2 regions of the Desulfitobacterium hafniense DCB-2 genome follow, and region 2 is predicted to be linked to the other one. Evidence: riboswitches for the same ligand, from Rfam matches in the RefSeq annotation. Region 2 holds a riboswitch; the other holds the start of a gene.
The links. Region 2 has a riboswitch for cobalamin ahead of DHAF_RS06495 (bifunctional cobalt-precorrin-7 (C(5))-methyltransferase/cobalt-precorrin-6B (C(15))-methyltransferase). Riboswitches for the same ligand answer to the same signal wherever they lie in the genome.

Region 1: linked by a shared signal. The riboswitch ahead of DHAF_RS00145 (ABC transporter substrate-binding protein) and the one ahead of DHAF_RS06495 (bifunctional cobalt-precorrin-7 (C(5))-methyltransferase/cobalt-precorrin-6B (C(15))-methyltransferase) in region 2 are both predicted to bind cobalamin.

What each region holds. Positions count from the first base shown of each region.
Region 1 is NC_011830.1:17,106-29,506, reverse strand. It holds gene DHAF_RS00175 (metal ABC transporter ATP-binding protein) at 1-29, opposite strand, end outside; gene DHAF_RS00170 (metal ABC transporter solute-binding protein, Zn/Mn family) at 41-982, opposite strand; gene DHAF_RS00165 (metal-dependent transcriptional regulator) at 1,125-1,628, shown strand; gene DHAF_RS00160 (GNAT family N-acetyltransferase) at 1,801-2,616, shown strand; gene DHAF_RS00155 (ABC transporter ATP-binding protein) at 2,672-3,466, opposite strand; gene DHAF_RS00150 (FecCD family ABC transporter permease) at 3,466-4,461, opposite strand; gene DHAF_RS00145 (ABC transporter substrate-binding protein) at 4,644-6,197, opposite strand; cobalamin riboswitch at 6,321-6,501, opposite strand; gene tsaA (tRNA (N6-threonylcarbamoyladenosine(37)-N6)-methyltransferase TrmO) at 6,551-6,958, opposite strand; gene DHAF_RS00135 (MarR family winged helix-turn-helix transcriptional regulator) at 6,983-7,438, opposite strand; gene DHAF_RS00130 (hypothetical protein) at 7,658-7,972, opposite strand; gene DHAF_RS00125 (B12-binding domain-containing radical SAM protein) at 8,155-9,492, opposite strand; gene DHAF_RS00120 (hypothetical protein) at 9,532-9,996, opposite strand; gene DHAF_RS00115 (helix-turn-helix transcriptional regulator) at 9,993-10,199, opposite strand; gene DHAF_RS00110 (Msr family ABC-F type ribosomal protection protein) at 10,655-12,121, shown strand; gene DHAF_RS00105 (GGDEF domain-containing protein) at 12,226-12,401, opposite strand, start outside.
Region 2 is NC_011830.1:1,392,037-1,404,437, forward strand. It holds gene ftsH (ATP-dependent zinc metalloprotease FtsH) at 1-1,193, shown strand, start outside; gene DHAF_RS06485 (glycosyltransferase family 8 protein) at 1,286-2,170, shown strand; gene cbiD (cobalt-precorrin-5B (C(1))-methyltransferase CbiD) at 2,199-3,362, shown strand; cobalamin riboswitch at 3,398-3,575, shown strand; gene DHAF_RS06495 (bifunctional cobalt-precorrin-7 (C(5))-methyltransferase/cobalt-precorrin-6B (C(15))-methyltransferase) at 3,586-4,926, shown strand; gene cobI (precorrin-2 C(20)-methyltransferase) at 5,024-5,767, shown strand; gene cobM (precorrin-4 C(11)-methyltransferase) at 6,155-6,970, shown strand; gene DHAF_RS06510 (cobalt-precorrin 5A hydrolase) at 6,967-8,106, shown strand; gene cobJ (precorrin-3B C(17)-methyltransferase) at 8,133-8,819, shown strand; gene cobK (precorrin-6A reductase) at 8,816-9,601, shown strand; gene DHAF_RS06525 (sirohydrochlorin chelatase) at 9,591-9,959, shown strand; gene DHAF_RS06530 (precorrin-8X methylmutase) at 9,956-10,594, shown strand; gene DHAF_RS06535 (cobyric acid synthase) at 10,610-12,154, shown strand; gene cbiB (adenosylcobinamide-phosphate synthase CbiB) at 12,160-12,401, shown strand, end outside.

The DNA.
Region 1 (12,401 bases), 1.4 Mb from region 2:
ACCGCATGCTCCATCCCCTTCATATCCACATCTATCCCTCCTATGCTTTTAAAGCATCCACAATCGTGTCGATGTTGGAGCGGAAGGTTTTGATATAGGTCTCGTCGCCGGACCCTTCCCCGCCCAGGGAATCGGAATACAGTTCCCCGCCGATGGCCACGTCAAATCCCTGGGCCTTGACCGCCGCCTGCAGGGCCTGGATGGTTTTGGGCGGCACCGAGGACTCCACAAAAATCGCCTTGATCCGCCGCTCGACGATAAAGCTTGCTAAAGCGCTGACATCACTGGTTCCCGCTTCAGAATCCGTGCTGATGCCCTGAAGGCCCCGAACCTCGAAACCATAGGCGTTGCCAAAATACTGAAAAGCGTCATGGGCCGTGATCAGCACCCTCTGATCCTTGGGCAGCTCGGCAGCCCGCTTTTGGATATAGGCATCCAATTCGTCAAGTTCTGCAAGGTACCGCTCCAGATTGGCTATGTATGAGTTTCCATGTTCCGGATCAGCCTGGGCGAAACCTTCTGCTACACCTTGGGCCGCTTGTTTCCAGAGTGTCACATCAAACCAGATATGCGGATCATAGACCCCTCCGTCGTCCTCGGATATTAACAATCCCGTTCTGTCCATACTTTTTTCTATGCATACGGTAAAGATGCCCTGAGCAGATAGGTTTTCAAACAGCTCACTCATTTTCCCCTCAAGGTGCAGCCCGTTATAGACCACAACATCTGCCTTCTGCATCCGCCCCACATCCCCTGCACTGGCCTGATAGAGATGGGGGTCAATTCCCGGCCCCATCAGACCGTTTACACTAACATGCTCTCCACCGATCACACCGGCTAAATCTGCAAGCATAGTCGTCGTGGCCACCACATTCAACAAACCTTCACCGGATTCCTTTTTGCCAGCTGTCTGGGAGCAGCCTGCCGTCAATAGGATCAGACTCAGTACGATCCCCAACATTCTTTTTAACTTTCTACTCATAACGAACCTCCTGCTATGTTTTTCTGGTCTTGGTGTTAGGTAAGGGAAATACCCTTTCTCTTGACTAATCCAATCTATGAATCCTAAGGAGGGAATGTTACGAATAGACTAGAATAAAATTTAAAAAAAGGATTGATAAGCTATGGATAATAAGTCCGGTTCTGAGTATCGTACAGTGCGCGGCTATCAAATAGCTAATTATCAGGAAAACAAGCTGACTCCTGCCATGGAGGATTATATGGAAATGGCTTGCCGGCTTTGTCTGGAAAACGGCTATACACGGATCAATAAACTTGCGGAGCTGCTGAATGTGCGTCCCTCTTCCGCATCAAAAATGATTGCCAAGCTGAGCGAGCTGGGCTATTTGCAATATGATCTTTACGAGAGCATTCTCCTGACCGAGAAAGGAAAGGAAACCGGCACCTATCTTCTCTCTCGTCATGATACGGTAGAGCAATTTCTGAGACTGATCGGCAATATGAATCCTCTGGAGGAAACGGAACTGATCGAACACTCCCTCAATGTCTCTACCGTACTGCAACTCCATACTTTGTTGGACTTCTTCGCCCAAAACGTTGCTGTTCGGGAAAGCTTTGAGACCTTTAAAAAAGCTGCTAAAGAAAACCCGGCTTCGCCGAGCCTTTGATTCATATCCCTAATGAAGTGAAATCGTTGATGCACCAGTGAAAAAATAAACGGACTTTCCCTATGCCGGATGCATAGGAAAAGTCCGTTTATTGGTGTTTTGCTGCAGTTTCTGGCAATTTTTGTGCTATTATACAAATAGAAAGGTACTATGTTAAGGCGGGGTAAAACTTATGGAATTTAAAAGAGTAACCTTAGACAATTTAGCTTCCGAACATATCTGCTGTGCCCTCACCGATCAAAAAGGAGAGTCCTCTGTCGCGTCAAAAAAAGCATGGCTCAGTCAACGCTTAGGCGAGGGATTGGTCTTTGACAAACTGGATGTGCGGGGAAAGGTTTTTATCGAATATATCCCGGCTGAAAAAGCCTGGTGCCCCATTACAGCCGATCATTATCTGTTCATTAACTGTTTCTGGGTTTCCGGGCAATACAAGGGTCAGGGCTATGCCAACTTATTGCTGGAGCGCTGCCTGGCTGATGCCAAAGCAAAAGGGATGCAGGGGCTTGTGGTTTTATCTGCCGAAAAGAAAATGCCCTTTCTCTCCGATCCGAAGTACCTGAAATACAAGGGCTTTCAGATCGCCGATCAAGCGCCTCCTTATTACGAACTGCTTTATCTTCCCTTCAGTCCCCAAGCAAATGTTCCCCAATTCAAAGCTTGTGTAAAGAGCGGTCGTACTGATGAAGAAGGCTGGGTTGTCTATTATACCAATCAATGTCCTCATACGGATAAATATGTCCCAATCCTCGTCGATCATCTCAAGTCAAAAAAACTTGCCATTAAAGCCATCAAAATCCAAACGACGGAGCAAGCCCAAAAGGCTCCTAATCCCTTTACCACCTATGCCCTTTTTTACAACGGCCAGTTCATCACCAACGAAATCCTTACCGCAAAGAGCTTTGATAAGCTTTTAATCAAAACGAACCTATCTCCACCAACTGTTCCGCCGTCACCATCTGAATGGCCTGCTCCGCTGCAGCGGGGATAACCTCGTCTGTGAAGCCGCTCTTGGAGAACTGCTTATAATGCAACACCCGCTATTCTTATATCCCCCGCACCGAGCAGACCGGTGCAATGATGGGTACACCTTGTTCATCATAGGTTATATTGGCGATCACCCCATAGACTTCTTGCAGCATGGCAGCCGTAATGACCTCCCGGGGCTCCCCCGCGCTGTAAAGAGAGCCCTTCCCATCCACCACTACAATATGTTGGGCATATCTGGCTGCAAGATTAATATCGTGCAAGACCACAATCAGATCCACATTTTGCTCCGCCACTACTCTCTGCAGCAGCTGACACAGCTCCAGCTGCTTTTGCAAATCAAGAGAGTTGACCGGCTCATCCAGCAACAGGACTTTAGGGTTTCTGACCAAGGTCTGGGCAATAAAGACCAACTTTTTCTGTCCGCCGCTTAATTCCGAAAAATTGCGGGGGGCCAGGTGTTCTATATTAAGGGACCGAAGGGTATCCATGACAATATCCAAATCTTCATCCGACACCTTATGGCTCAGTTCCGGCAATCTTCCCAGGATGACCATTTCCAAAACCGTCAGGGTCGATAGATCGACGTCCATTTGGGGTAAATAGGACATAAGCTTGATTTTATCTTCTGTACACATAGCGGTAAGGCTTTCCTGACCGTAAAAAATCTCTCCCTCATAATCCAGCAGCCCGAAAATAGCTTTAATCAAGGTGGATTTTCCCGCTCCGTTGGGACCAAGGATAACATTAAAGCCTTTGGCAAATTCGAGACTAAATCCGCTAAATACCTTATGGGAGCCTTTGCTTTTCTTATAACCTTTATAGGAAAAGTTTAAATTACTTACCTTTAACATCACATACTCCTCATTTTTTTACTGAAGATAATGGCAATAAAGAAAGGGATGCCAATGATTGAGGTGACCAGGCCGATGGGCAGGATGACCCCTCTGATAATCAGCTTGCTGATGACGAAAGCCAGACACATGACAAAAGCCCCCAGCAGTCCCGATAAAGGCATAAAAAAGCGTTGATCTTCACCCACCAGCTGGCGGGCAATATGAGGAGCGATCAGACCGACGAAACCTATGGTTCCTACAAAACAGACGGATACGGCGGCCAATAGGGAACTCACAAATATAACCATTCGCCGCACCTTGGCCGTATCCACCCCGATACTCCTGGCTTTGGTATCATCCAAAGTCATAGCGGTCAGCTTCCAGGCATTTTTGAACAAAACCAAGAAGCAGATGACCAGCACCAGGGCAACAATGAAAAACTTGCTCCAGGTGGTTTTCAACAAACTGCCGAAATTCCAGAAGATCAGGCTTTGCAGCTGATTTTCATCGGCAATATACTGCAGAACCATGGTCAGGGAGTTAAAAAGAAAATTCAGCGCCACACCGAAGAGGATAATGGCCGTTTTATTGATTTGCCGCTGACGGGAAAAGATATAAATGGCCACAGCCACCATAAGGGCAAAGATGAAAGCGTTAACCGTTACAGCCAGGGTTTCCGGGACCTTTAAGGATTTCAGAACATTGGCGTTTAAAATCAATCCCATGGCTGCTCCGAAGGAGGCGGCGGCGGAAATTCCCAGGGTATAGGGGCTGGCAATGGGATTGCGGAGGATGGTCTGCAATTCACAGCCGCTGATGCCCAGGGACGCCCCCACCACTACAGCCATAAGAGCCATAGGCAGACGGATATCCTTGATGATCATGGAGTTATGCCCATCCCCTTCCCCCGTGAACAGCACTCTTAAGATATCGTGAATCGCTATGGAAGAGGAACCGATGGAAATATTTAGGATCACCAGGGCTGCCATGCTTACGGATAGACCGATAATCAAAAAGATCCTTCTCCTGATCAGCATATTATATAATTTTCGGTTGGCATTTTCCTCATGCTTAATCTTGATTCACCCCTTAGTCTTTCTTGCATAACCGGCATCCAAAAGGGCCGCGGAGAGCCGGAGCAAAGGCCGGTCTTAAACCCCCTTGTGCCTCCAGCGTTCCGAAGCCCTTGCCGTTTTTATTTCTTTAGGGAAATACGGTCTTCAAGGCCCGTAAACCAGGTGCTGATATCGCTGCCCACCAGCATAAATTGATCGAAAAACTCATCAAGGACCGCTTCCGGATTCAGATCCTTAAATTCTTCAGGGTAGAAGAGCTTGGCCATTTTCAGACAAGGGTAAAAAGCATAAATGGAGCGGCTGGTTGAGTGGGCAAATTCATAGACATTGTTGTTTTTAACCGCCTGCAAATTGCTCCAGCCGGTTCTGTTGATAATATCATACTGAGGAGGTTCTTTCTTTTGCTTAAGACTGTCCAGCCAGCCGTCATTGACTCCGCTGAGAATGATGTAATCAGGATCGGCTTTAATGACATACTCAGGATCAAGGGTATTGCTGCTTCCTCCGGCTGATGCTTTATCTAAAAGAACGGCATCGGCAATATTGTCGCCGCCGGCAATAGCAATCGGCAGACCCCATCCGGAAACGCTGGTTCCCGTGCTCCCGTAGACCTCGGAATATCCTGACTTTTCATAATAGACCTTGGGTTTATTCTGACGCTGAGCAAGATTTTTGGCTGCAAGGAGTTCATACTGCTTATCTATGAACGCTGCTACTTCAGCGGCTTTTTCCCCCTCCTGGAAAATCTTGCCCAGGAGCTTCATGGTCTCCTGAACCGACTTATCCAATGTCTTGCCGGGAACATCGATGAGAACAATGCTGATTCCGGCCGCCGTAAGCTGTTCCTCTATTTCCAAGGCATATTTATGAGCGGCCATAGCTGAATTGACGATGAGGACATCGGGATTCATGGACAAAACCATTTCCAGGTCAAAAGGCGCGTTATGATCGGAAATCTGGCCTAAATGTTGGGTATAGTCCCCGACAATGGGCTTATACAGCTGAGCATATTTTTGGATACCGCCACCGCCGTCCTGTCCGGAAGCAACCAGCATAGCAAAAGCCTCTTCACCTTTCAGCGGTATAATATAGTCGATGACATCCATGGTGCTGATAGCATAGGAGGAAATAGGCAGGTCAAGGGTTACCTCCCGGCCTTTGACATCCTTAATGGTTATGGAACCGGTGGTTTCTTTCTTTACGGGTAGGGCACTCTTATTCAGAGGGGACATGATCGCCCCGCTCTCTTCTTCAGGGGCAACATAACCGTAGTGAACAGGATCTGCACCGGCCTCCTTTAAGGCCGCGGCCACCCCATTGATGATCCCCTTACTGGTCAGTGTCGCACCGGCAATCACGTCCACATCCAGGGATTGAGCTTCTATAATACGCTGGGGTATTTTCTCCATGGCGATGCCGCCAACATCCTCGGTTTCCGTATTTTCGCCTATGGTAATCTTTGTGATTTTTCCTTCCTGATCCACTTCCGTGGTCACTTCAAGATCTCCGTGATAACCGGCTGCTTTTGCCGTGTAAGTCCCGGCTGCAACTGCTTTTTCAGCCGGTGGGTTTTCCGCCGGTTGGTTGGCGGCTGATGAATTGCAGCCCCCCAAGAGTATGATCATGACCATGACCAATAAGGCAACTATTCTTTGGCTATAGCGTTTCTCCATTGTTCTTCACCTTTCTTCCTGACTTTTTCCTGACCGGAGTCTGAGCATCTGTCCTGGTTTTTTTATGTCTTCTCTTTAATTTTGGGCAAAGAAAATAAATCACCCTCCCCTCCGGAAAATGAATTGTAGTTTTATTAACAGGCAGGTCTCCTGGCTCGCGCCTTTATTTATCGCCTTCCCAGTCTTCGCCAGTGGCATGAAGATAAATAAATCTTTAACGGCGCTTACAGTAACGGGGGTTGCTCAGGATTTGCACCTGATTCCCTTTTCATTACTTGCGTAAACCTGTCAATAGTTTCTTATTCAGCTTTAAACAACAAGCTCTATCCCTATGTCATTAAAACAAGTTTCGTTCAATCGGCCACAGCGGCCGGGTCAATATAAGGCTTAATATCGAGTACGGGGGTATTATCCAGCATATCCACTCCCTCAAAAAACAGACGGTTGCCCTCTCTTTTCACAAACCGGACTGTGGACAGACCGATGCCGTTGGGCCGGTTGGGGGATCGTGTGGAAAACACACCCATAACCTGATTGTTTCTGCGGGAAAGGGTCATCAGCTTATATCCCTCGGATTTATGAAAGTAAAACAAAATGACCCCATACTCTCCTTCTTGGATATCGGCAATACCTTCCTGGTATTCTTCGAGAATTTCAATAACAGCCGTCGTTTCTCCCGAAAGAGTGCTTTGCCTGGGGGCTTCGCCTTTTTCCTTATAAGGAGACTTGATATAGCCGATCGGTTTCATTAAGATCTCCACTGACTTCTCCTCCTTAGGCCACTTTTATCTATGCCTGCGTTCATAATCGGCGATATTATCCAGCATTTTATACAAAATCCGCCTGGCGGTTTCCCGCTCATCCTCCGTAAAATCTTTGGCCAGAATCCGGTTTAATCCTTTAAACACTTCATGAAATTCTTGTTCAAAGTCCCTTGCTTTGGCTGTGACATAAACAATTTTCTTACGCCCGTCTTTAGGGTCTTCTTCTCTGTATACATAACCCTCTTCTTCAAGCTTTTTCAAGGCTCTCGCTGTGTTGGCCTTATCGATATTGAGTAGTTCGCTTAACTCTTCCTGAGTTATACCATCGTAATTAAACAGCAATTGGGTCAAAAATGCCCATTGTCCCTGTCCGATGTTATAGTCTTTGACATTTCTGCCGATATAGGTCTGGCTATAACGATCGATGGCTGAAATCGCTTTGATCAGTGATTTTCTTTTGTCTATACGTTCGTTCATGCTCTTTCCTTTTAGTTATGTCGGCAGCGTTCAGGATTAATTCGTTGCTATCGCAACCAATTAATCCTAAAAACCCCTATTATTTTGTTGTTTTTCAACACAAGTTATTAATATGCTATACTATTCAATAAAATCTGTCAACTACTCTATTGATAACTTTCTCTTATGGCGACAAGGTTTAACAATCCTGTATGATGCCTAATTTCTTAACGCTAAGCATTAATACAAGATAGGATTTAACCAGATAAGTCCAAGATAGGACAGAGGAAATCTGAACACAACAAATAGCAACACAGAGAAAACACCTGTCAGCACATATTTTTCATTGTCTCTATAATTTTGGAATAGAGGATTTAGGGCACTATAAATGCCGCAAAATACTAAAAGATACAGAAGGCACGCCATCAGATAAGCTGGAAAAGGCACATTATAACCCTCTTCAGGACCCATTATTTTCATTTCAAACTTAAGTGCTATAATGCTGAGAAAAAAGCTTATTATTAAAAGCAGGACACTTAACACTAATCTTTTCACTTTTAGTCCCCCTCCTCTCTTGGGTGACTTTAGAAAACATCGGCTCCGCCGCCGATAGACCGCAGGCCTATTCCCATCATATTGGCCCATATAGAGCTGCCCTAACTACTTTAGTTATTTGATAACTCACAATACATATCATCAATATCATGCTACTACTTAACCATATATGTCATTGAACCCTATTTTACCCTATAGGAGATCCTTGCCGCCAGCCGCCCTACCGTTCTCATGGGAATAATTCGCGCCAGCACCGATGTAAGCCCACCGAATTTACGGTATAAAATGTTAAATAAAAAAAAGGATTTGCGCTGGGCCTTATGTTCCGGCCTGCGGCGCCATATATTGGGAAAGGAATAAAACTCCCGGTAGATCCATAGATAGCCCTTATATAATTCCTCTGCCGTCATTCCCTTGGGCTGAAAGACCACATGAGCTGTATTGTACCTGGACAGTTCATGATCGAGGATGCGGCCTTCCTCTTTCATCCGGCCATGCAATTCTGTGCCGGGATAGGGAGTGAGAATATGGGAGGTCAGGGTTTCAATTTTGTTCTTGACCAGCCAGTCCAGTGTTCTCTGAAAAACATCCGGTTCATCCCCATCCAGACCGAATACCATGCTGGCATTGATCATAATGCCCCGGCTGTGTATTGCTGTGACAATCCTTTCATACTTCTCAAACTGATTATCCTTATTTACGCCATGCAATGAGGAATTATTGATCGATTCAAAACCGATAAAAAGGCTTTGGCAGCCCGTTTCTGCCATCAAATCCAGGACATCGGGATAGTCGGCGATTTTCGTGGTGACAGCGGCGCTCCATTTTAACTCCCTGCCCCGCAGATGATTAAGCAATTCACGAGTGTAGGCAGGCACACCGATGAAATTATCGTCAATAAACAGGATATGCCGGGTTCCCAGGCCTTCGATATCTCTGAGCACATCCGTAACGGGGCGGCGGATATACATCCTGTTCCGGCAGCTGTTGTAGCAGAAGCCACAGCGGTTGGGGCAGCCGCGGCTTGTGGTCATGATATTGGTATAGAGGTAGCGGTTTTTATCGATTCGGTGATAAGCCGGAGAAGCAATCTCCTCCCCCCGGAAATCCGTCATATCATGATAGACCTGCTGTAATCGGCTTTCTTCCGCATCTTCGATCATCCGTTCCCATACCCGCTCGGCAGCGCCGATACAAATGGCGTCGAAATATCCCCGGCATTCATCCGGACTGCTGGTAACATGAATTCCCCCGGCTACAACGGGTATCCCCAAACGGTGGAATTCTTCGGCAATCTCTACGGCTCTGGGCATGACATCCAAGGTAATGGTGATACCAACCAGCTCTGCGCCGCAAGCATAATCTATTTTCTCCACATTCTCATTCACCATGATCACCTCGTGACCCTCAGGTGTGAGACCCATCAAAGTAAGCAGTGACAAGGGAGGAGACATACGGGTCTTCAGATCCGTATCCATAGGCCTTTTATTCATTTTAGGCTGGATCAGTGCAATTTTCATAATCTCTTATCTCCACTGCTAGCTTCTAGCTTCTAATTTCTATCTCCATCTGCATATCAGCACATAAACCAAATCCGCCAGTACTACCGTCACCCAGTGTATAACGATGAACAGCGTAAACTTTTCTACAATACCGTTAGGTTCACTTAAAACCAGCAAATAGAATATGGCAATAGCAGCAAGGGTAAGAATCGTCGCTACCGCCAAGCACTTGATCAGGACGTCTGTGTGATACTCATCATAAGGATGCCTGCGCGTCAAAAGCATCAACACAACCAAAATGGATAGGGCTATCAAGACGTAGGCGATGTAAGCATGATATCCGGAAGCCAGAAAATAGCTCCAACCGGTCCAAAAGGAACTTTTGCCGTCCGACCGGCTGTAGTACAAAAGATTAACAAACTCAACATGACCGGCAGTTACGATAAAGATTAGACTGTAAAAGGCTGTAAAGAGGCTTAGACCGATAGCATTGGTGGCCGGATTCTTAAGCAGTTGCTTCATTTTCTATCCTCCTCAATGAAAAGAAAGAGCTCCTCAATGGACACCTTAAAAAGTTTGGCCAGATCATAAGCAAGCCATAGGGAAGGATTAAATTTACCTGTCTCTATGGCATTGATGGCCTGACGTGAAACTCCCACTTTTTCTCCCAGCTCTTTTTGGGTAAGTCCCCATTCCTCGCGCAATATCCTTACTTTATTGTGCATGGCATTGTCTCCCCCTATGATGTAAGGTACACCTTATACAAAACATAACAGAGTCTTCCCGGGATGTCAAGTGTACCTGACATTTCCCTTTTTTACGAACTTTATTGCCTTCAAAATCTTAGCAATTTGACAATCATATTCTTGAAGTGCTATAATAACCTGCAAATTTAGAGAATAAAGGGGACATAATAATCTATGTATTCCGTCCGTTTAAGGTAAACAGGCAATAAAAAAGCAGTAAATCCTTCCACATTGTGGGCTTTTTTGTTGTGTTTATCTTTGCGGGCAAGGACATGGAAAACAGGCGGGGTATAGCCATTTCAGGCTATCCTTGTTGTTGTTTGTCTTTTTTCGTTGATATGCAGATCGAAAGCCCATCTAGAGGCTGGCGATCTGCATTTTTTATTGCCATATCAAACTATGAACTATGCAATAAAAAACGGGAGGAGCCAACTATGGAACTGTTATTAAAAGCAACTGATATTTATGTGGAATATAAAGGCCGCGAAATATTGAGCATCAATGAATTGGAATTATATAATTACGACCGTATTGGATTGGTGGGCAGCAACGGAGCAGGAAAAAGCACTCTCCTCAAAGTGCTGCTTGGAGAATTAGCTTTGCCGGGATGCATAGTGAACGGAATAGGTAACTTTGCTTATATACCCCAATTGACAGAAGCCGCCTGGCAGGAATCTATAGACCATGCCCTGCTGGGCAAACTTGGTGTCAGCGGGCTGGATACACAAACCATGAGCGGCGGTGAAGAAACCCGCCTGAAAGTTGCCCAGGCACTCTCCGGCCAAGTGCATGGCATTTTTGCCGATGAGCCTACCTCCCACCTCGACCGGGAGGGAATTGATTTTTTGATTGGCCAGCTCCAGTATTTCTCAGGCGCACTCCTGATCATCAGTCATGACCGCTACTTTCTCGATAAGGTTGTAAACAAAATTTGGGAGTTGAAGGACGGCAAAATCACTGAGTATTGGGGGAACTATTCCGACTATCTGGGCCAGAAGGAGGAAGAACGCCAACGCCAAACAGCCCAGTATGAACAGCATGTTATGGAACGGGCGCGCCTGGAGCGGGCTGCGGAAGAAAAACGGAAACAGGCGCAGAAAGTTGATCAAAAAACGAAAGGAGCCGCTAAAAGGGGGGCCACTGAAAGCGGAGGCCGTCTCGGGCATCAAAAGACGATAGGAAGCAAGCAAAAAACTCTCTACAAGGCGGCAAAGTCCATGGAACACCGTATTGAGTCCATGGGGGATATATCGGCTCCCGAGAAAGCCCGCACCGTTCGTTTCCGGCAAAGTCAGGCGCTGGCTCTGCACAATCCTTATCCGATTACAGGGACAGAGATCAACAAGATTTTTGACAACAAGGTGCTGTTTGAAAAAGCATCCTTTCAAATTCCTCTTGGCGCCAAAGTAGCCTTCACCGGGGGCAATGGAACAGGAAAAACAACCCTTTTTCAAATGATTTTGCATAGAGAAGCCGGTATAGCCATTTCTCCAAAAGCAGAAATCGGTTATTTTGCTCAAAACAGCTATAAATTCAATCGCGACCAAGGCGTCATGACCTTTATGGAAGACCATTGCGACTATGGGCAGTCGGAAATCCGCTCTGTACTGGCCTCTATGGGGTTTTCACCAAATGATATCAAAAAAAATCTGTCAGTGTTAAGCGGGGGAGAGCTCATCAAATTATTGCTGGCTAAAATGCTGCTGGGGCGCTACAATATTCTACTGATGGATGAGCCCAGCAATTTTCTGGATTTGCCCGGCATAGAGGCTTTGGAAATATTAATGAAAAGCTATGCAGGAACAATTCTGTTCATTTCCCATGATCAAAGACTATTGGAAAATGTGGCGGACAGAATCTATGCCATTAAAGATAAGCGACTTTGTTTAATCAAAGAATAGGTATTAGGTATGTAGATGAATACAAACAGGGCTGATGCAAAACGAAAACTATACGATTATAGTTCGTTGAGCCCCAGCCCCTTTCTATTCCCGCATCTTTACTTTTAGGCATTTTTTTGTTTATCCATATACATCAATTGATCTATCCTTTTCAGAAAGGCCATGGTTGACATGTCCGGTTCCTTTGTATAACAATCATAGCCGATGCTGAGGCGGAGTTCATAGGGAGTTATTTTTTCCAGATTAAACTGAGACACTTTTTCCTTAAGCCTCTGTACCA
Region 2 (12,401 bases):
CGGGGAAGACCTTGCTGGCCAAGGCCGTTGCCGGAGAAGCAAAAGTGCCCTTTTTCTCCATATCCGGAAGTGAATTTGTAGAGATGTTTGTGGGTATGGGCGCGGCCAAAGTCAGAGATCTATTTAAACAAGCCAATGAAAAAGCCCCCTGCATCGTTTTTATCGATGAGATTGATACCATCGGCAAAAAACGGGATGGAGGCTCCTTCGGCGGAGGCAATGATGAACGGGAGCAAACCTTGAACCAACTTCTGTCCGAGATGGATGGTTTTGACGGCAAGAAGGGTGTGGTGATTCTCGCCGCTACCAACCGGCCGGAGTCCTTAGACAAGGCTTTGCTGCGTCCGGGGCGCTTCGATCGCCGGATCCCTGTGGAGCTTCCGGATTTGGCAGGCCGGGAAGCCATCCTGAGAGTTCATGGGCAAAAGGTAAAAATGGACTCCCCTATCGACTTTAAAGCCATCGCCCGGGCCACTGCCGGAGCATCCGGAGCGGAATTAGCCAATATCATTAATGAAGGAGCTTTACGGGCTGTTCGCTGCGGGAGAAGCCGGGTGAATCAAAGTGATTTGGAGGAGTCTGTGGAAGTTGTGATTGCCGGTTATCAGCGGAAGGGGGCAGTGATTTCTCATCGCGAGAAAGAGATTATTGCTTTCCACGAGATTGGCCATGCTTTAGTAGCCACCAAACAAACGGACTCTGCTCCTGTGCATAAGATTACCATTATTCCAAGGACTTCCGGGGCCTTAGGCTATACCATGCAAGTGGAAGAAGATGAGCGCGTTCTCATGAGCAAAGAAGAGGCCTTCAATAAAATCACCACCTTTACAGGGGGCCGGGCAGCCGAAGAATTGATCTTTGGAACCTATACTTCAGGAGCCTCCAATGATATTGAACAAGCCACCAAAATTGCCCGGGCCATGGTTACCCGTCTGGGGATGAGCAAGAATTTCGATATGATGGCTTTAGAGACAGTGAATAATCCTTACCTTGGCGGCGATACTTCCTTGATGTGTTCTCCGGAAACCGCAGCCAGGATTGATGAGGAGATTTTATCCATTATCAAAAGCGCCCACAAAAAAGCCTTTGAAATTTTAAAAGAAAATATTGAAAAGCTTCATGAATTAGCACGTTATTTGTTGGAAAAGGAAACCATCACCGGAGAAGAATTTATGGCGGTGCTCTCCAGGTAGAAAACAAGGACTGGTGATGTTTTGACATCCCAGTCCTTGTTTGGCGTTAAGCTGCTGCATCGCACTATTCTCTTGTTCTAAGATAAATCAGCATGATCGATCAGGATAAGATCAATCAGCAAAGGGGTAAAACGATGAATATTTTAGTCACCCTGAACTCAAGTTATGTAAAACAGTTAATGGTTATGCTGACCTCTCTGCTTGACTCCAACCCAGGGGAGCAGTTTACGGTTTATGTAGCTCATTCCGCTATGTCCAAGGAGGACTTTGCACGTATCGATCAGGCCATTGATAGCTCACGATGTAAGGTTGAAGGAATTAAGCTGTCTGATGAAGGTTTGAGCAAGGCACCTATTACCAGCCGCTATCCCAAGGAAATGTATTACCGGATTTTTGCAGTGAATTATCTTCCCGATCACCTTGAACGAATTTTGTACCTGGATCCTGATCTTGTCGTCATCAATCCTCTAAAGGAGCTCTACACCATAGACTTCCAAGGAAACTTCTTCGCAGCAGCCTCCCATGTTAAGGAACTATTGAAAAAACTCAATCACGTCAGACTTAATATGGCTGAAGACAGCACCTATGTCAATTCGGGGGTGATGATGATGAACTTGTCCCTGCTGCGCCAGGAACAGGATGTTCATGAAGTCTACCAATATATTGAAGAATACAAGCACCGCTTATTCCTGCCTGACCAGGATGTTCTTAATGGGGTGTATAGTGATAGAACCCTGACTGTAGATGCGAAAATCTATAATCTCAGTGAGCGGTATTATGCCCTCTATAATCTGAACCCCAAGTACTGGGATGCTAAAATTGATCTGGATTGGGTCCGCAGCAATACAGCGATTATTCACTATTGCGGCCGCAACAAACCCTGGAAAGACAACTATATTGGGGATTTGAACGTTTTTTATAAAAACTATGAGCAAAAGGTTCGTGCCAAAATGAAGGATTTTGAAACTATGAGGTGAAATGATAGCATTATAGTTAAATACGATAATGGGTGGGGCGGCTGATATGAGGAAAAAGACGAAGGACAGGCATTCATGGAAAACGGGCTTTACTACGGGCAGTTGTGCAGCAGGGGCAGCAAAAGCTGCCTGCCTTTTGCTGAAAGGACTGCATCAGGGAACAGAGGTGGATATCCCGCTGCCTCAGGGCGAACGGCTTCAATTGCCTGTACATAGATGGGACAGGGCGGAAGATGTTGCTTGGGTAAGCATTATCAAAAATGCGGGAGATGATCCCGATGTCACCCATGGTTTGGAAGTGGTCGCCAGGGTGCAGCTCCTTTCTCAAAGAGGAGAAATCCTTATTCGCGGCGGGCGGGGCATCGGAGTTGTCACCAAAAAGGGTCTGCAGATTCCTCCGGGGGAAAGCGCTATCAATCCTGTTCCCCGGTCCATGATTCAGGCCGCGGTACGGGAGGTATTTCCCCAGGAAGAAATCCTGGTGGTGATCGAAGTGCCTGAAGGGGAACGGCTTGCTCTAAAGACCTTGAACCCCCGACTGGGAATTATGGGAGGGGTATCGATCTTAGGTACAACGGGTATCGTTCGGCCGATGTCGGAAGAAGCCTTTAAGAATTCGATCCTGCCTGAATTGGATCAAGCCGTCGCTTATGGACACAAAGCCATTGTTCTGACTCCCGGCAATTATGGCTTTAAGGTAGCCAGGGAGCAGCTCATGGTCCCTGAGGAAGCCATTATTCAGATGAGTAATTTTGTGGGCTTTTTGCTGGAAGAGGCTGCTTATCGCAAGATCGAAAAGGTGCTTCTCTTAGGTCATATTGGCAAACTCATTAAAGTGGCCGGGGGAATATTCCATACTCATACTCATGTTGCCGATGCCCGGATGGAGATCCTGGTGGCCCATGCCGCCCTGGCTGGTATGGATCAAAATTCCTTGCAGACCATCGCGGAGTTGCCGACAGTTGAAGGTGCTGCCGAGGAAATTCGCAGCAAGGGCTGGGGGAGCCTTTTATTTAAACTGGCTGAAAGGGCAAGCCACCGGGCTCAAGACCATGTACATGGGGAACTTCAGGTGGGAACTGCCTTTACTTTGCTTAACGGAGAGATCATCGCCTGGGATGATCCGGCTATGGAGATCGGCAAAGAATTTTGGCATTGGCCGCCGGTGGAGGAGGAATTTTGGCGAAAATAGAGAATAGTTTAGTAATTCGAATTAAGTTGTCTTAACAACCGAATAGTATTCAAGGTTCCTCTTTAGAGGAAGAAAAGGGAAGCCGGTGAAAATCCGGCGCGGTCCCGCCACTGTGAACCACGAGTGCCTCTTAAGGCCCACTGGGATGAGCCTGGGAAGGGAAGAGGCATAAAGACTGGAAGCCAGGAGACCTGCCTTGAACATTGCGCTACGTCCACGAGCGATGGATGATGTAGTGACGATTTCGGAAATACCGAAGGGAAGAACCAAAGAGCCGCTCAGGGCTCTTTTTTGTTTAGCTTGCTTTTTTATTGAGCTTAATCGAGGGGAAGGTGATGGGATGATTCAAATAGTGGGGATAGGCCCTGGTACGAGAGCATGGGTTCCCCAGGCTGTTGAAGCAATGGTCGCTCAGAGCGATGTTTTGGTAGGAGGGATACGAGCCCTGGAGCTGTTCCCGGATTTCCAGGGAGAGTCATACCGGGTCACTGGAAATCTGGCGGAAACTCGGCAAACCTTGCAGAAAGTATTGCAGCAGGGCAAAAAAGCCAGTGTCCTGGTTTCCGGTGATCCAGGTTTCTATAGTCTGCTTCCTTGGCTGAAAAGGGAGTTTCCTCAAGAAGAAATTCAAGTATTGCCGGGCCTCAGCTCCATTCAGCTGGCCTTTGCCCGGGCAGGGATACCCTGGCAGGATGCAGAGCTGCTTAGTGTCCATGGACGTCCGCTGAACTGCTTGCCTTTACATCTCAGCCGGCCAGTGGGGGTTCTTACTGGCGGTGAAAACTCACCCCGGAAGATCGCTGAGTATTATCGCACCTATGGCTGCAATCCGCGGATTTCACTTGGCAACGCCTTAACCTATGCGGAAGAGCGTTGGCTGAATACAGATGCTGATCAGCTCATGAATTCAGAAGAAGATTTCGCCAATGCGGTGATGATCCTCTATCCGGAAGAAGCGGAGCATAAGCCGGAACAATCTGTCCTCTCCCTGCCCAGGAGCTTTGGCATCAAGGATGAGGAGTTTATACGCGGTGATGTCCCCATGACCAAGACGGAGATTCGCGTTCAAGTTCTGGCTAAGGCGGGAATTATCCCCGCGAGCCGGGTCTTGGATGTGGGAGCCGGGACGGGAAGTATAAGCATTGAAGCTGCTCTTCTGGCTCATCGCGGCTGCGTTTATGCGGTGGAGGAAAATCCGGAGGCACAAGAGCTGATCCTGAAGAATCAGGAGAAATTCCGGGTAAGCAACCTGCGCTTGATTCGTGGCTCCGCACCGCTGGCTCTGCAGGAAATCCCGCCTGTGGATGTCTGCATTATTGGCGGAAGCCATGGACAGATTCGGGAGATTTTACACCAAGCCCCTCTGGTACCTGGGGGACGGGCAGTGGTGACTGCCGTAACTTTAGAGACATTGGCTCATGGTATGGAGGCCCTGAAAAGCTTGCAATACGAAGATGTTGATGTGGTTTCGATCCAAGCTGTGCGCTGGAAGGGCATTAAGGATATTCATCTTGCCCAGGCCCAAAATCCTGTATTTATACTCTCAGGAAGGAAAGGAAGCTAAGGTCTCCGCTCAAACACAGGAGCCAAGACCCCTGGCAAGGGAGCGGCACTGCAGAACTGCAAGCTGGTGGCAAGACGAGGAACTAAGGAGGAACAAAGTGAAGAAGGATAAGCATGAAGACAAAAACACAGTAACCACCCTGATCGGGGAAAAGGCCAAATTCTATGGGGTGGGCGTAGGGCCGGGGGACCCTAAGCTCATTACTTTACGGGCCGTGGAAATATTACAAGCTATTCAAGTTGTCGCCATACCCAAATCCAAGATGGAGCGGGAAAGTGTTGCCTGGGAAATTGCCCAGTCACACTGCCCCTCCGGAGTCAGCATTTTAGAGCTGGAAATGCCGATGACCGCCGACGAAAGCATACTCCAGGCTGCTTGGCAGAGTGCAGCGGAGAAGATTGAGGCGGAGCTCAGTCAAGGGCATTCTGTTGCCTTCCTTACCTTAGGTGATCCTTCCTTATACAGTACCTATAGTTATTTACTGACCATTCTAAGAGAGCGGCTTGAGCCGGACCAAATAGAGACCATCCCAGGGATCACGGCTATGGCGGCTGCCGCTGCCCGAGTGAATTGGCCTTTAGCCACAGGTGATGAGCCTCTGATTGTTTTGCCGGGGATTGAAGGTTTAGAGGAGTATGAGCACTACCCTAATCTCGTCTTAATGAAAGTATCGCGGAATCTGCCGGAGGTGCTGAATCATGTCCAAAGGACCGGGTCACAGGCGGTTTTAGCTACCCGGGTAGGTCAGGCGGGGGAAGAGATTCGTTTGCTTGATCCGGAGGAAGTGCTGGAAAAAGTGGACTATTTGAGTCTTGTGCTTTGCAGGAAGCCTCAATCGTGAGCGAGATAGTTTGAAAGATATTGTCTCCAGGATTTTGTTTTACATCGTTCGCTCAATGAGCTGCGCGGACAAAACTAACGCGAAAAGCCAGCCGCTCCGTCGGGACGCCGGCCAAATCGCTCCTGCTCAATGGCCGGTTGGAAACGTCCTGTTTCCAACCCGACTCCGCTGCAGTCTTTTTGCGAAGTTTTGTTTCCGCTCGCTTAAATTCGCTCTCTTTTGTAAAACAAAATCCTTGGGCAGTTTTTCAAGTATTTGTTCAAGAATCTTTTCAGGACTCAGCTCAAGACTCAGTTCAGGATTCGGCTCTGGACTCGGTTCAGGACTCGGCTCTGAAGGTGCGTTGTGCGTAAAGCTACGCGACTTGGACAAAATTTTGGATACAGAATGATAAAGAGAAGGACAGGAGTGAAAAGCTTGGCTGAGAATACTAATTCTGGCTTGGGTCAGGTTCTCTTTGTGGGAGCGGGTCCCGGGGATCCGGATTTAATCACATTAAAAGGCAAAAAGGCTCTTGAAGAAGCCCAGCGGGTCATCTATGCAGGTTCCCTGGTCAATCCGGATATACTGCAGCATTGCCGGGAGGGCATAGCCTTATTTGATAGTGCCGGGTTAACCTTGGAAGAGACTGTCGCTATCATGGCGGAAGGGGTCCAAAGAGGGGAAAAGGTCGTTCGCCTGCATACCGGAGATCCCAGTGTCTATGGAGCTATTCAGGAACAGATGCAATGCCTGGAAGAAAAGGGTATTGCTTACGGGGTGATTCCGGGAGTTAGCTCGGTGTTTGCCGCCGCCGCTGCGGTAAAAAAGGAGTTTACTCTGCCGGAGGTCAGCCAGACCCTGATTCTTACCCGGTTGGCGGGAAGAACCCCGGTGCCGGAAAAGGAAGATTTGGCATTACTGGCTCAACATCAGGCCAGCATGGCCATTTTTCTCAGTGTGCAGGATATAGGGGAAGTGGTGGCGACCCTAAGGAAAGGATATCCTCCCCATACACCTGTGGCTGTTGTGTATCGGGCCAGCTGGCCGGATCAGCACATCCTGGAGGGTACTTTGGAAACCATTGCCGATCAGGTAAAAGAGGCAGGAATCCGCAAACATGCCCAAATTCTTGTGGGAGACTTTCTCCGGGATCAAGGAACCCGTTCTAAGCTGTATGACCCGGAATTTACTCATGAATACCGGCAAGGACGTTCTACATGAAAACAGCCATTGTGGTGCTGAGGGACCAAGGCTTACAGACAGCCTGCCGGATTATCGGAAAGTGGCCTGAAGAGGAAGCGGTCTCCCTCTATCTGCACCGGCGCCTTCAGGGCCAGGAGCATGTTCAGGAAAGGGAAGAAGTGAAAGAAGCGCCCCCTGGCCTCCGCCCTCATTATTTTGACAAGCTGAATGACGTTCTGCCTAAACTATGGGAAAGTTCCTCCCTCCTGATTTTTATCATGGCTACGGGGATTGTCGTTCGCCATATTGCCCCTTTTCTGCAGGGGAAAGATCGGGATCCGGCCGTATTGGTGCTGGATGAAAAAGGCGAGTTTGCCATCTCCCTCTTATCCGGCCATTTAGGAGGAGCCAATGCCTGGGCGAAATCCGTAGCCCAGTGGATCAATGCTCGACCGGTGATCACCACGGCTACAGATGTTCAGGGGTTGACCGCACCTGATGAGTACGCCCGGCGTTTCGGCTGGTCAGTGGAACCTTTATCAGGTCTGAAGGAAGTCAATTCTTTGCTGCTGGAGCAGGGGTATCTCAAGGTCTGGACCGATTGTCTGCCGGAGGAACACCCTCTGCGTCAAGATCCTCATTACCATTTTCTTGAGGATGATGATCAAGAACATGCCCAGCTATGGATTACAGCGAAACAGGTGTCTGGAAATGAGGTGTTTGGGCATGAGGTGCCTGGGCCCGGGCAGCTCCAGGGAAAAAGCAGACCCCTGCATTTGCTGCCGAGGATTTTCGGTATCGGAATAGGGTGCCGCCGGGGAGTTAGCCGGGAGCAGGTGATGGAAGCCATTGCGGGAAGTCTCAGGCAAGTAGAGATATCCCCAAAGAGTATTCGGGGGCTATACAGCATTGAACTAAAAGCAGATGAAGCGGGAATTATCGAGGCAGCCCAAACTTTGGGTATACCTTTTCATACTTTTTCAGCTCAAGCAATCCAGAATATGAATGAGCAACGAGGGTTAAGGCCATCGGAATATGTCAAAGAGAAGATTGGAGTGGATGGTGTATGCGAAGCAGCGAGCTTACTGGGAACGAGTCAGGGAGAGTTGGTTCTTCCCAAGCAGAAATGGAACGGGGTCACGGTGGCCATCAGCAAGGCAAAATCTATGTGGTAGGGATTGGTCCCGGGGATGCGGAGCATATGACCCAACGGGCTCAGTCGGTATGGAATGAAGTGGATGTGGTTGCCGGGTACAAGACCTATATTGATTTGATTCGCCCCTGGCTGGCCGATAAAAAAGTGGTGGCCACCGGTATGCGCCAGGAGATTGATCGTTGCCGCGAAGTAGTGGAGATCGCTTTGGAGGGCCAGTCTATCGCCCTGGTCAGCAGTGGCGATGCAGGAGTCTATGGCATGGCGGGGATTCTGATCGAATGTCTGGAAGAAAAAGATGCTCTGGATATTTCTCTGGAGATTATCCCGGGAGTAAGTGCGGCCAATGCTGCCTCATCCCTGCTGGGAGCACCTTTGATGCACGATTTTGCGGTCATTAGTCTGAGTGATCTGCTCACGCCCTGGGAGGTTATCCAAAAACGGGTCAAGCTGGCCGCTGAAGGGGATTTTGTGATGGCCATTTATAATCCTAAGAGCAAAGGCCGTCAGGATCAGATTGAATGGGTTCGTCAGGCTGTACTTGACTATCGTGATCCCCAAACCCCTGTGGGAATTGTCAGAGAAGCGCTGCGTGGAGAGTCGCAAGTGATCATCACCACTCTGGCAGAGTTTACCCAATCCCCCATTGACATGTTGACTACGGTCGTCATCGGCAACTCACATACCCGTGTCATCGGTCCTTATATGGTGACCCCCAGGGGATATATTCTATGAGATTATTTGTCCTGGCGGGAACCGAGGATGGCAGGGAATTAGCCTTGGCCCTGCAAGAACGGGGTCATGAGGTCCTGGTTTCAACCTTAACGGAATACGGGGCTGAACTGGCTGAACGTCAGGGTCTTCGTACCTGTTCGGGTGCTCTGGATCAAGATTCCCTGATGAAGATTCTGCAGGAACAGGCAATTCATGCCCTGATTGATGCCACCCACCCTTATGCTCAGAATATCCGGAATTTAGCCCGGTGCGTGGCCGGTGAATGCAATTTGCCCTATTTCCGCTGGGAGCGCCCTTCGGGAGCTTATCCTGTTCACCCCCTCCTTTATTTTACCGCCACTATTGAGGGGGCTGCCCGATTGGCAGCCCGGTTGGGTAAGCGGATCTTTCTCAGTACCGGAAGCAAAAATCTCCGGGACTGGATGGAGAGCCCGAAATTAAAGGATTGTCAGTTATATGTCCGGGTGCTTCCCACCTCCCAGGTTCTCAGCCAATGTGAAGAGGCGGGGTTGAAGCCTTACCAGATTATTGCCATGCAGGGGCCGTTTAGCCAAAGATTCAATGAAGGACTTTGGGAGCAGCTAAACATCGATGTAGTGATCACCAAGGACAGCGGTGCCGTCGGTGGTACGGATGAGAAAGTCCAGGCCTGTCTGCAGCTGGGCATTCCCATTATTGTGTTGGAACGGCCCCAGGAAACCCAAGCGGGGATGGCGGCAGAAAAAGATACAGCGACGATTGAAGAGTTTATGAGAAAGGTGGAGGAGCATTGTGAAAACTGAATTTTTACTTTTAGGTCATGGGAGCCGCCGCCAGGAGGCTAATCAAGGATTGATTGAGGTAGCTCATAAAGTGAGCAAGATCCTGGGGGAAGAGGTAACTCCGGTTTTTATGGATCATGATAAGCCCAGTTTACCTGATGGAGTCCTGGAAAAAATTCAAGAGGGTGCCAAGAAGATTATCATTATGCCCCTCTTTTTATTTCGGGGCATGCATGTTACTGTGGATATCCATGAGGAGATTCGTGAGATCAAGGAACAATACCCTGATGTAGAGATTTTATTCGCCAATGAACTGGGTGCGGATGATGTCATTGCACAGTTGGCAAGCCTAAGAATCAAGGAGGCCTTGGGGGCATGAAGGGATTTATAACCGACCCGCTGGAAATTGAGCGGGAAAGCATGCGGATTATTCACGGATACTTGCAGCAGGAATGGACTGAGCAGGAGTTAAAAGTCGTGGAGCGCTGCATCCATACCAGTGGGGACCCTACCCTGGAATCGGTAATCCGCATTCATCCTCAGGGGATTGAGGCCGGGCTTAAGGCTCTGCAGCAAGGGGCTCCGGTGATTACCGATGTGGAAATGGTCAGAGCGGGAATTGCTAAGAAGCAATTAGCCCAGTTAGGCGGCGTTGCGGAATGTTTTCTCAGTGATCCCCGGGTTGCGGATCAGGCTGCTGAATGGGGGATTACCCGCTCCATGGCGGCTCTGCGTTTGAACAAGGAGCGCCTGAAAGGAGCTATTGTGGCTATTGGCAATGCTCCCACCGCTTTGTTGGAAGTGCTGGAGCTAGCTCAGGATCCCGAGACCCGGCCGGCCTTGGTGGTTGGCATACCGGTGGGCTTTGTGGGAGCCAGGGAATCCAAGGATCTGCTTTGGGATGAGCATCAGGAGCTTCCTTCCATTACAATCCTGGGGAATCGGGGGGGGAGCCCCTTAGCGGCAACCTGTGTCAACGCCTTGATCTATCTCGCCGTAAACCGGGAGATCTAAAAATGAGGTGAGAGAATGAGTGGAAAAAAAGCAGCAGCCCGGCTGATGATCCAAGGGACATCTTCCAATGTCGGAAAAAGTGTCTTAGCAGCGGCTTTTTGCCGGATATTTTATCAGGAAGGGTATCATGTAGCACCCTTTAAAGCGCAAAACATGGCTTTAAATTCCTTTATTACCCGCTCCGGAGGAGAGATGGGCAGAGCTCAGGTGGTGCAGGCTCAAGCTGCAGGATTGGAGCCTGATGTACGGATGAATCCTGTTCTGCTCAAGCCTACGGGGCATACGGGCTCCCAGGTGATTGTTCTGGGCAAAGCCCAGGGGACTCTTTCTGCCCTCAAATATCACGGCGATTATCAGAGAAAAACCTGGCCCATTGTGGAAGAAGCTCTCCACGAACTTCTTGAGGAACATGAGATTGTGGTCATTGAAGGAGCCGGGAGCCCTGCCGAAGTAAATCTCAAGCAAAATGATATTGTCAATATGCGCGTGGCTAAGGAAGCCCAGGCCCCCGTGCTCCTGGTGGCGGATATTGACCGTGGGGGAGCCCTGGCTTCCGTGGTCGGCACCCTTGAACTCCTTGAGCCGGAAGAGCGCCAATTGGTTCAGGGAATTGTGATGAACAAATTCCGTGGGGATATTAAGCTTTTGCAGCCCGCCCTGGATTTTCTCGAAGAGCGAACCGGAATTCCTGTGGTGGGAGTCGTACCCTTCTATGATCAATTCAAGATCCCGGAAGAAGATTCCGTGGTTCTCGAAGAACAGAATACAAGCAAACGGGATCAAGGGAAGAGCCGGGATGAAGCCTTGGATGTGGCGGTCATCCGCTTACCCTATTTATCCAATTTCACGGATTTCGATCCTTTTGAAGATGAGCCCGATGTCATTCTCCGCTATGTCCGAGAACCTTCTGAGCTGGGAGAGCCGGATTGTGTCATTATCCCCGGAAGTAAAAATACCTTATCGGATCTGCGGTTTTTATGGGAGAGCGGCCTGGGTGAGAAAATCATTAAGTTCTGGCAAGAAGATGTCCCGATTATCGGCATTTGCGGCGGCTATCAAATGCTGGGACGAATCGTCCGGGATCCTTTGGGCACGGAATCCGACTTAAAGGAAATTGCGGGGCTGGGTATTCTTCCTATGGAGACCGAGTTTGAGTTGGATAAACACACGGTGCAAAGCCGTGGCAAGGTCGTGGGAGGGGAATTGTTCCTGGCACGCTGTCAGGGGACCGAGATCACCGGTTATGAGATTCATATGGGACGTTCCCAGGGAGAAGGTCATTCTCTTTTTGAGATCGAAGCCCAGGAAACGGCCTATGGGGATGGTATGTCGGCCGGCAGTGCTGTAGGAACTTACCTCCATGGGATCTTTGATAATGATCCCTTGCGGACCGCACTCCTGGAATGGCTTTGGGAGAGAAGAGGAGGAACACGCCCGGTGGGCGAGACCATGTCCCAGGCAGCAATTCGTGAGCAATCTTTTAATGAACTGGCGGACTGGGTAAGAAATAGTATGGATATGGAAAAAATCCGTGCCATGATGGGTCTGCATAAAGGATGATGTTCATGATATTAATGCTTCATCCCCTGGCTTTTGGTCTGGGATTTCTATGGGATCAAGCCGTGGGTGATCCGCCCAAATGGCCTCATCCTGTGATCTACATGGGGAAGGCTATCGCTTGGTATGAACAGCGTTTTAACCAGGGGAGCCCCCAACTCCGCCGTCTCAAGGGCGCTCTGCTCACCTTGGCCCTGGTGATCGGAAGCTATGCCTTGACAGCGGGTGTCATTGAGGGAGCCCAAGAAAT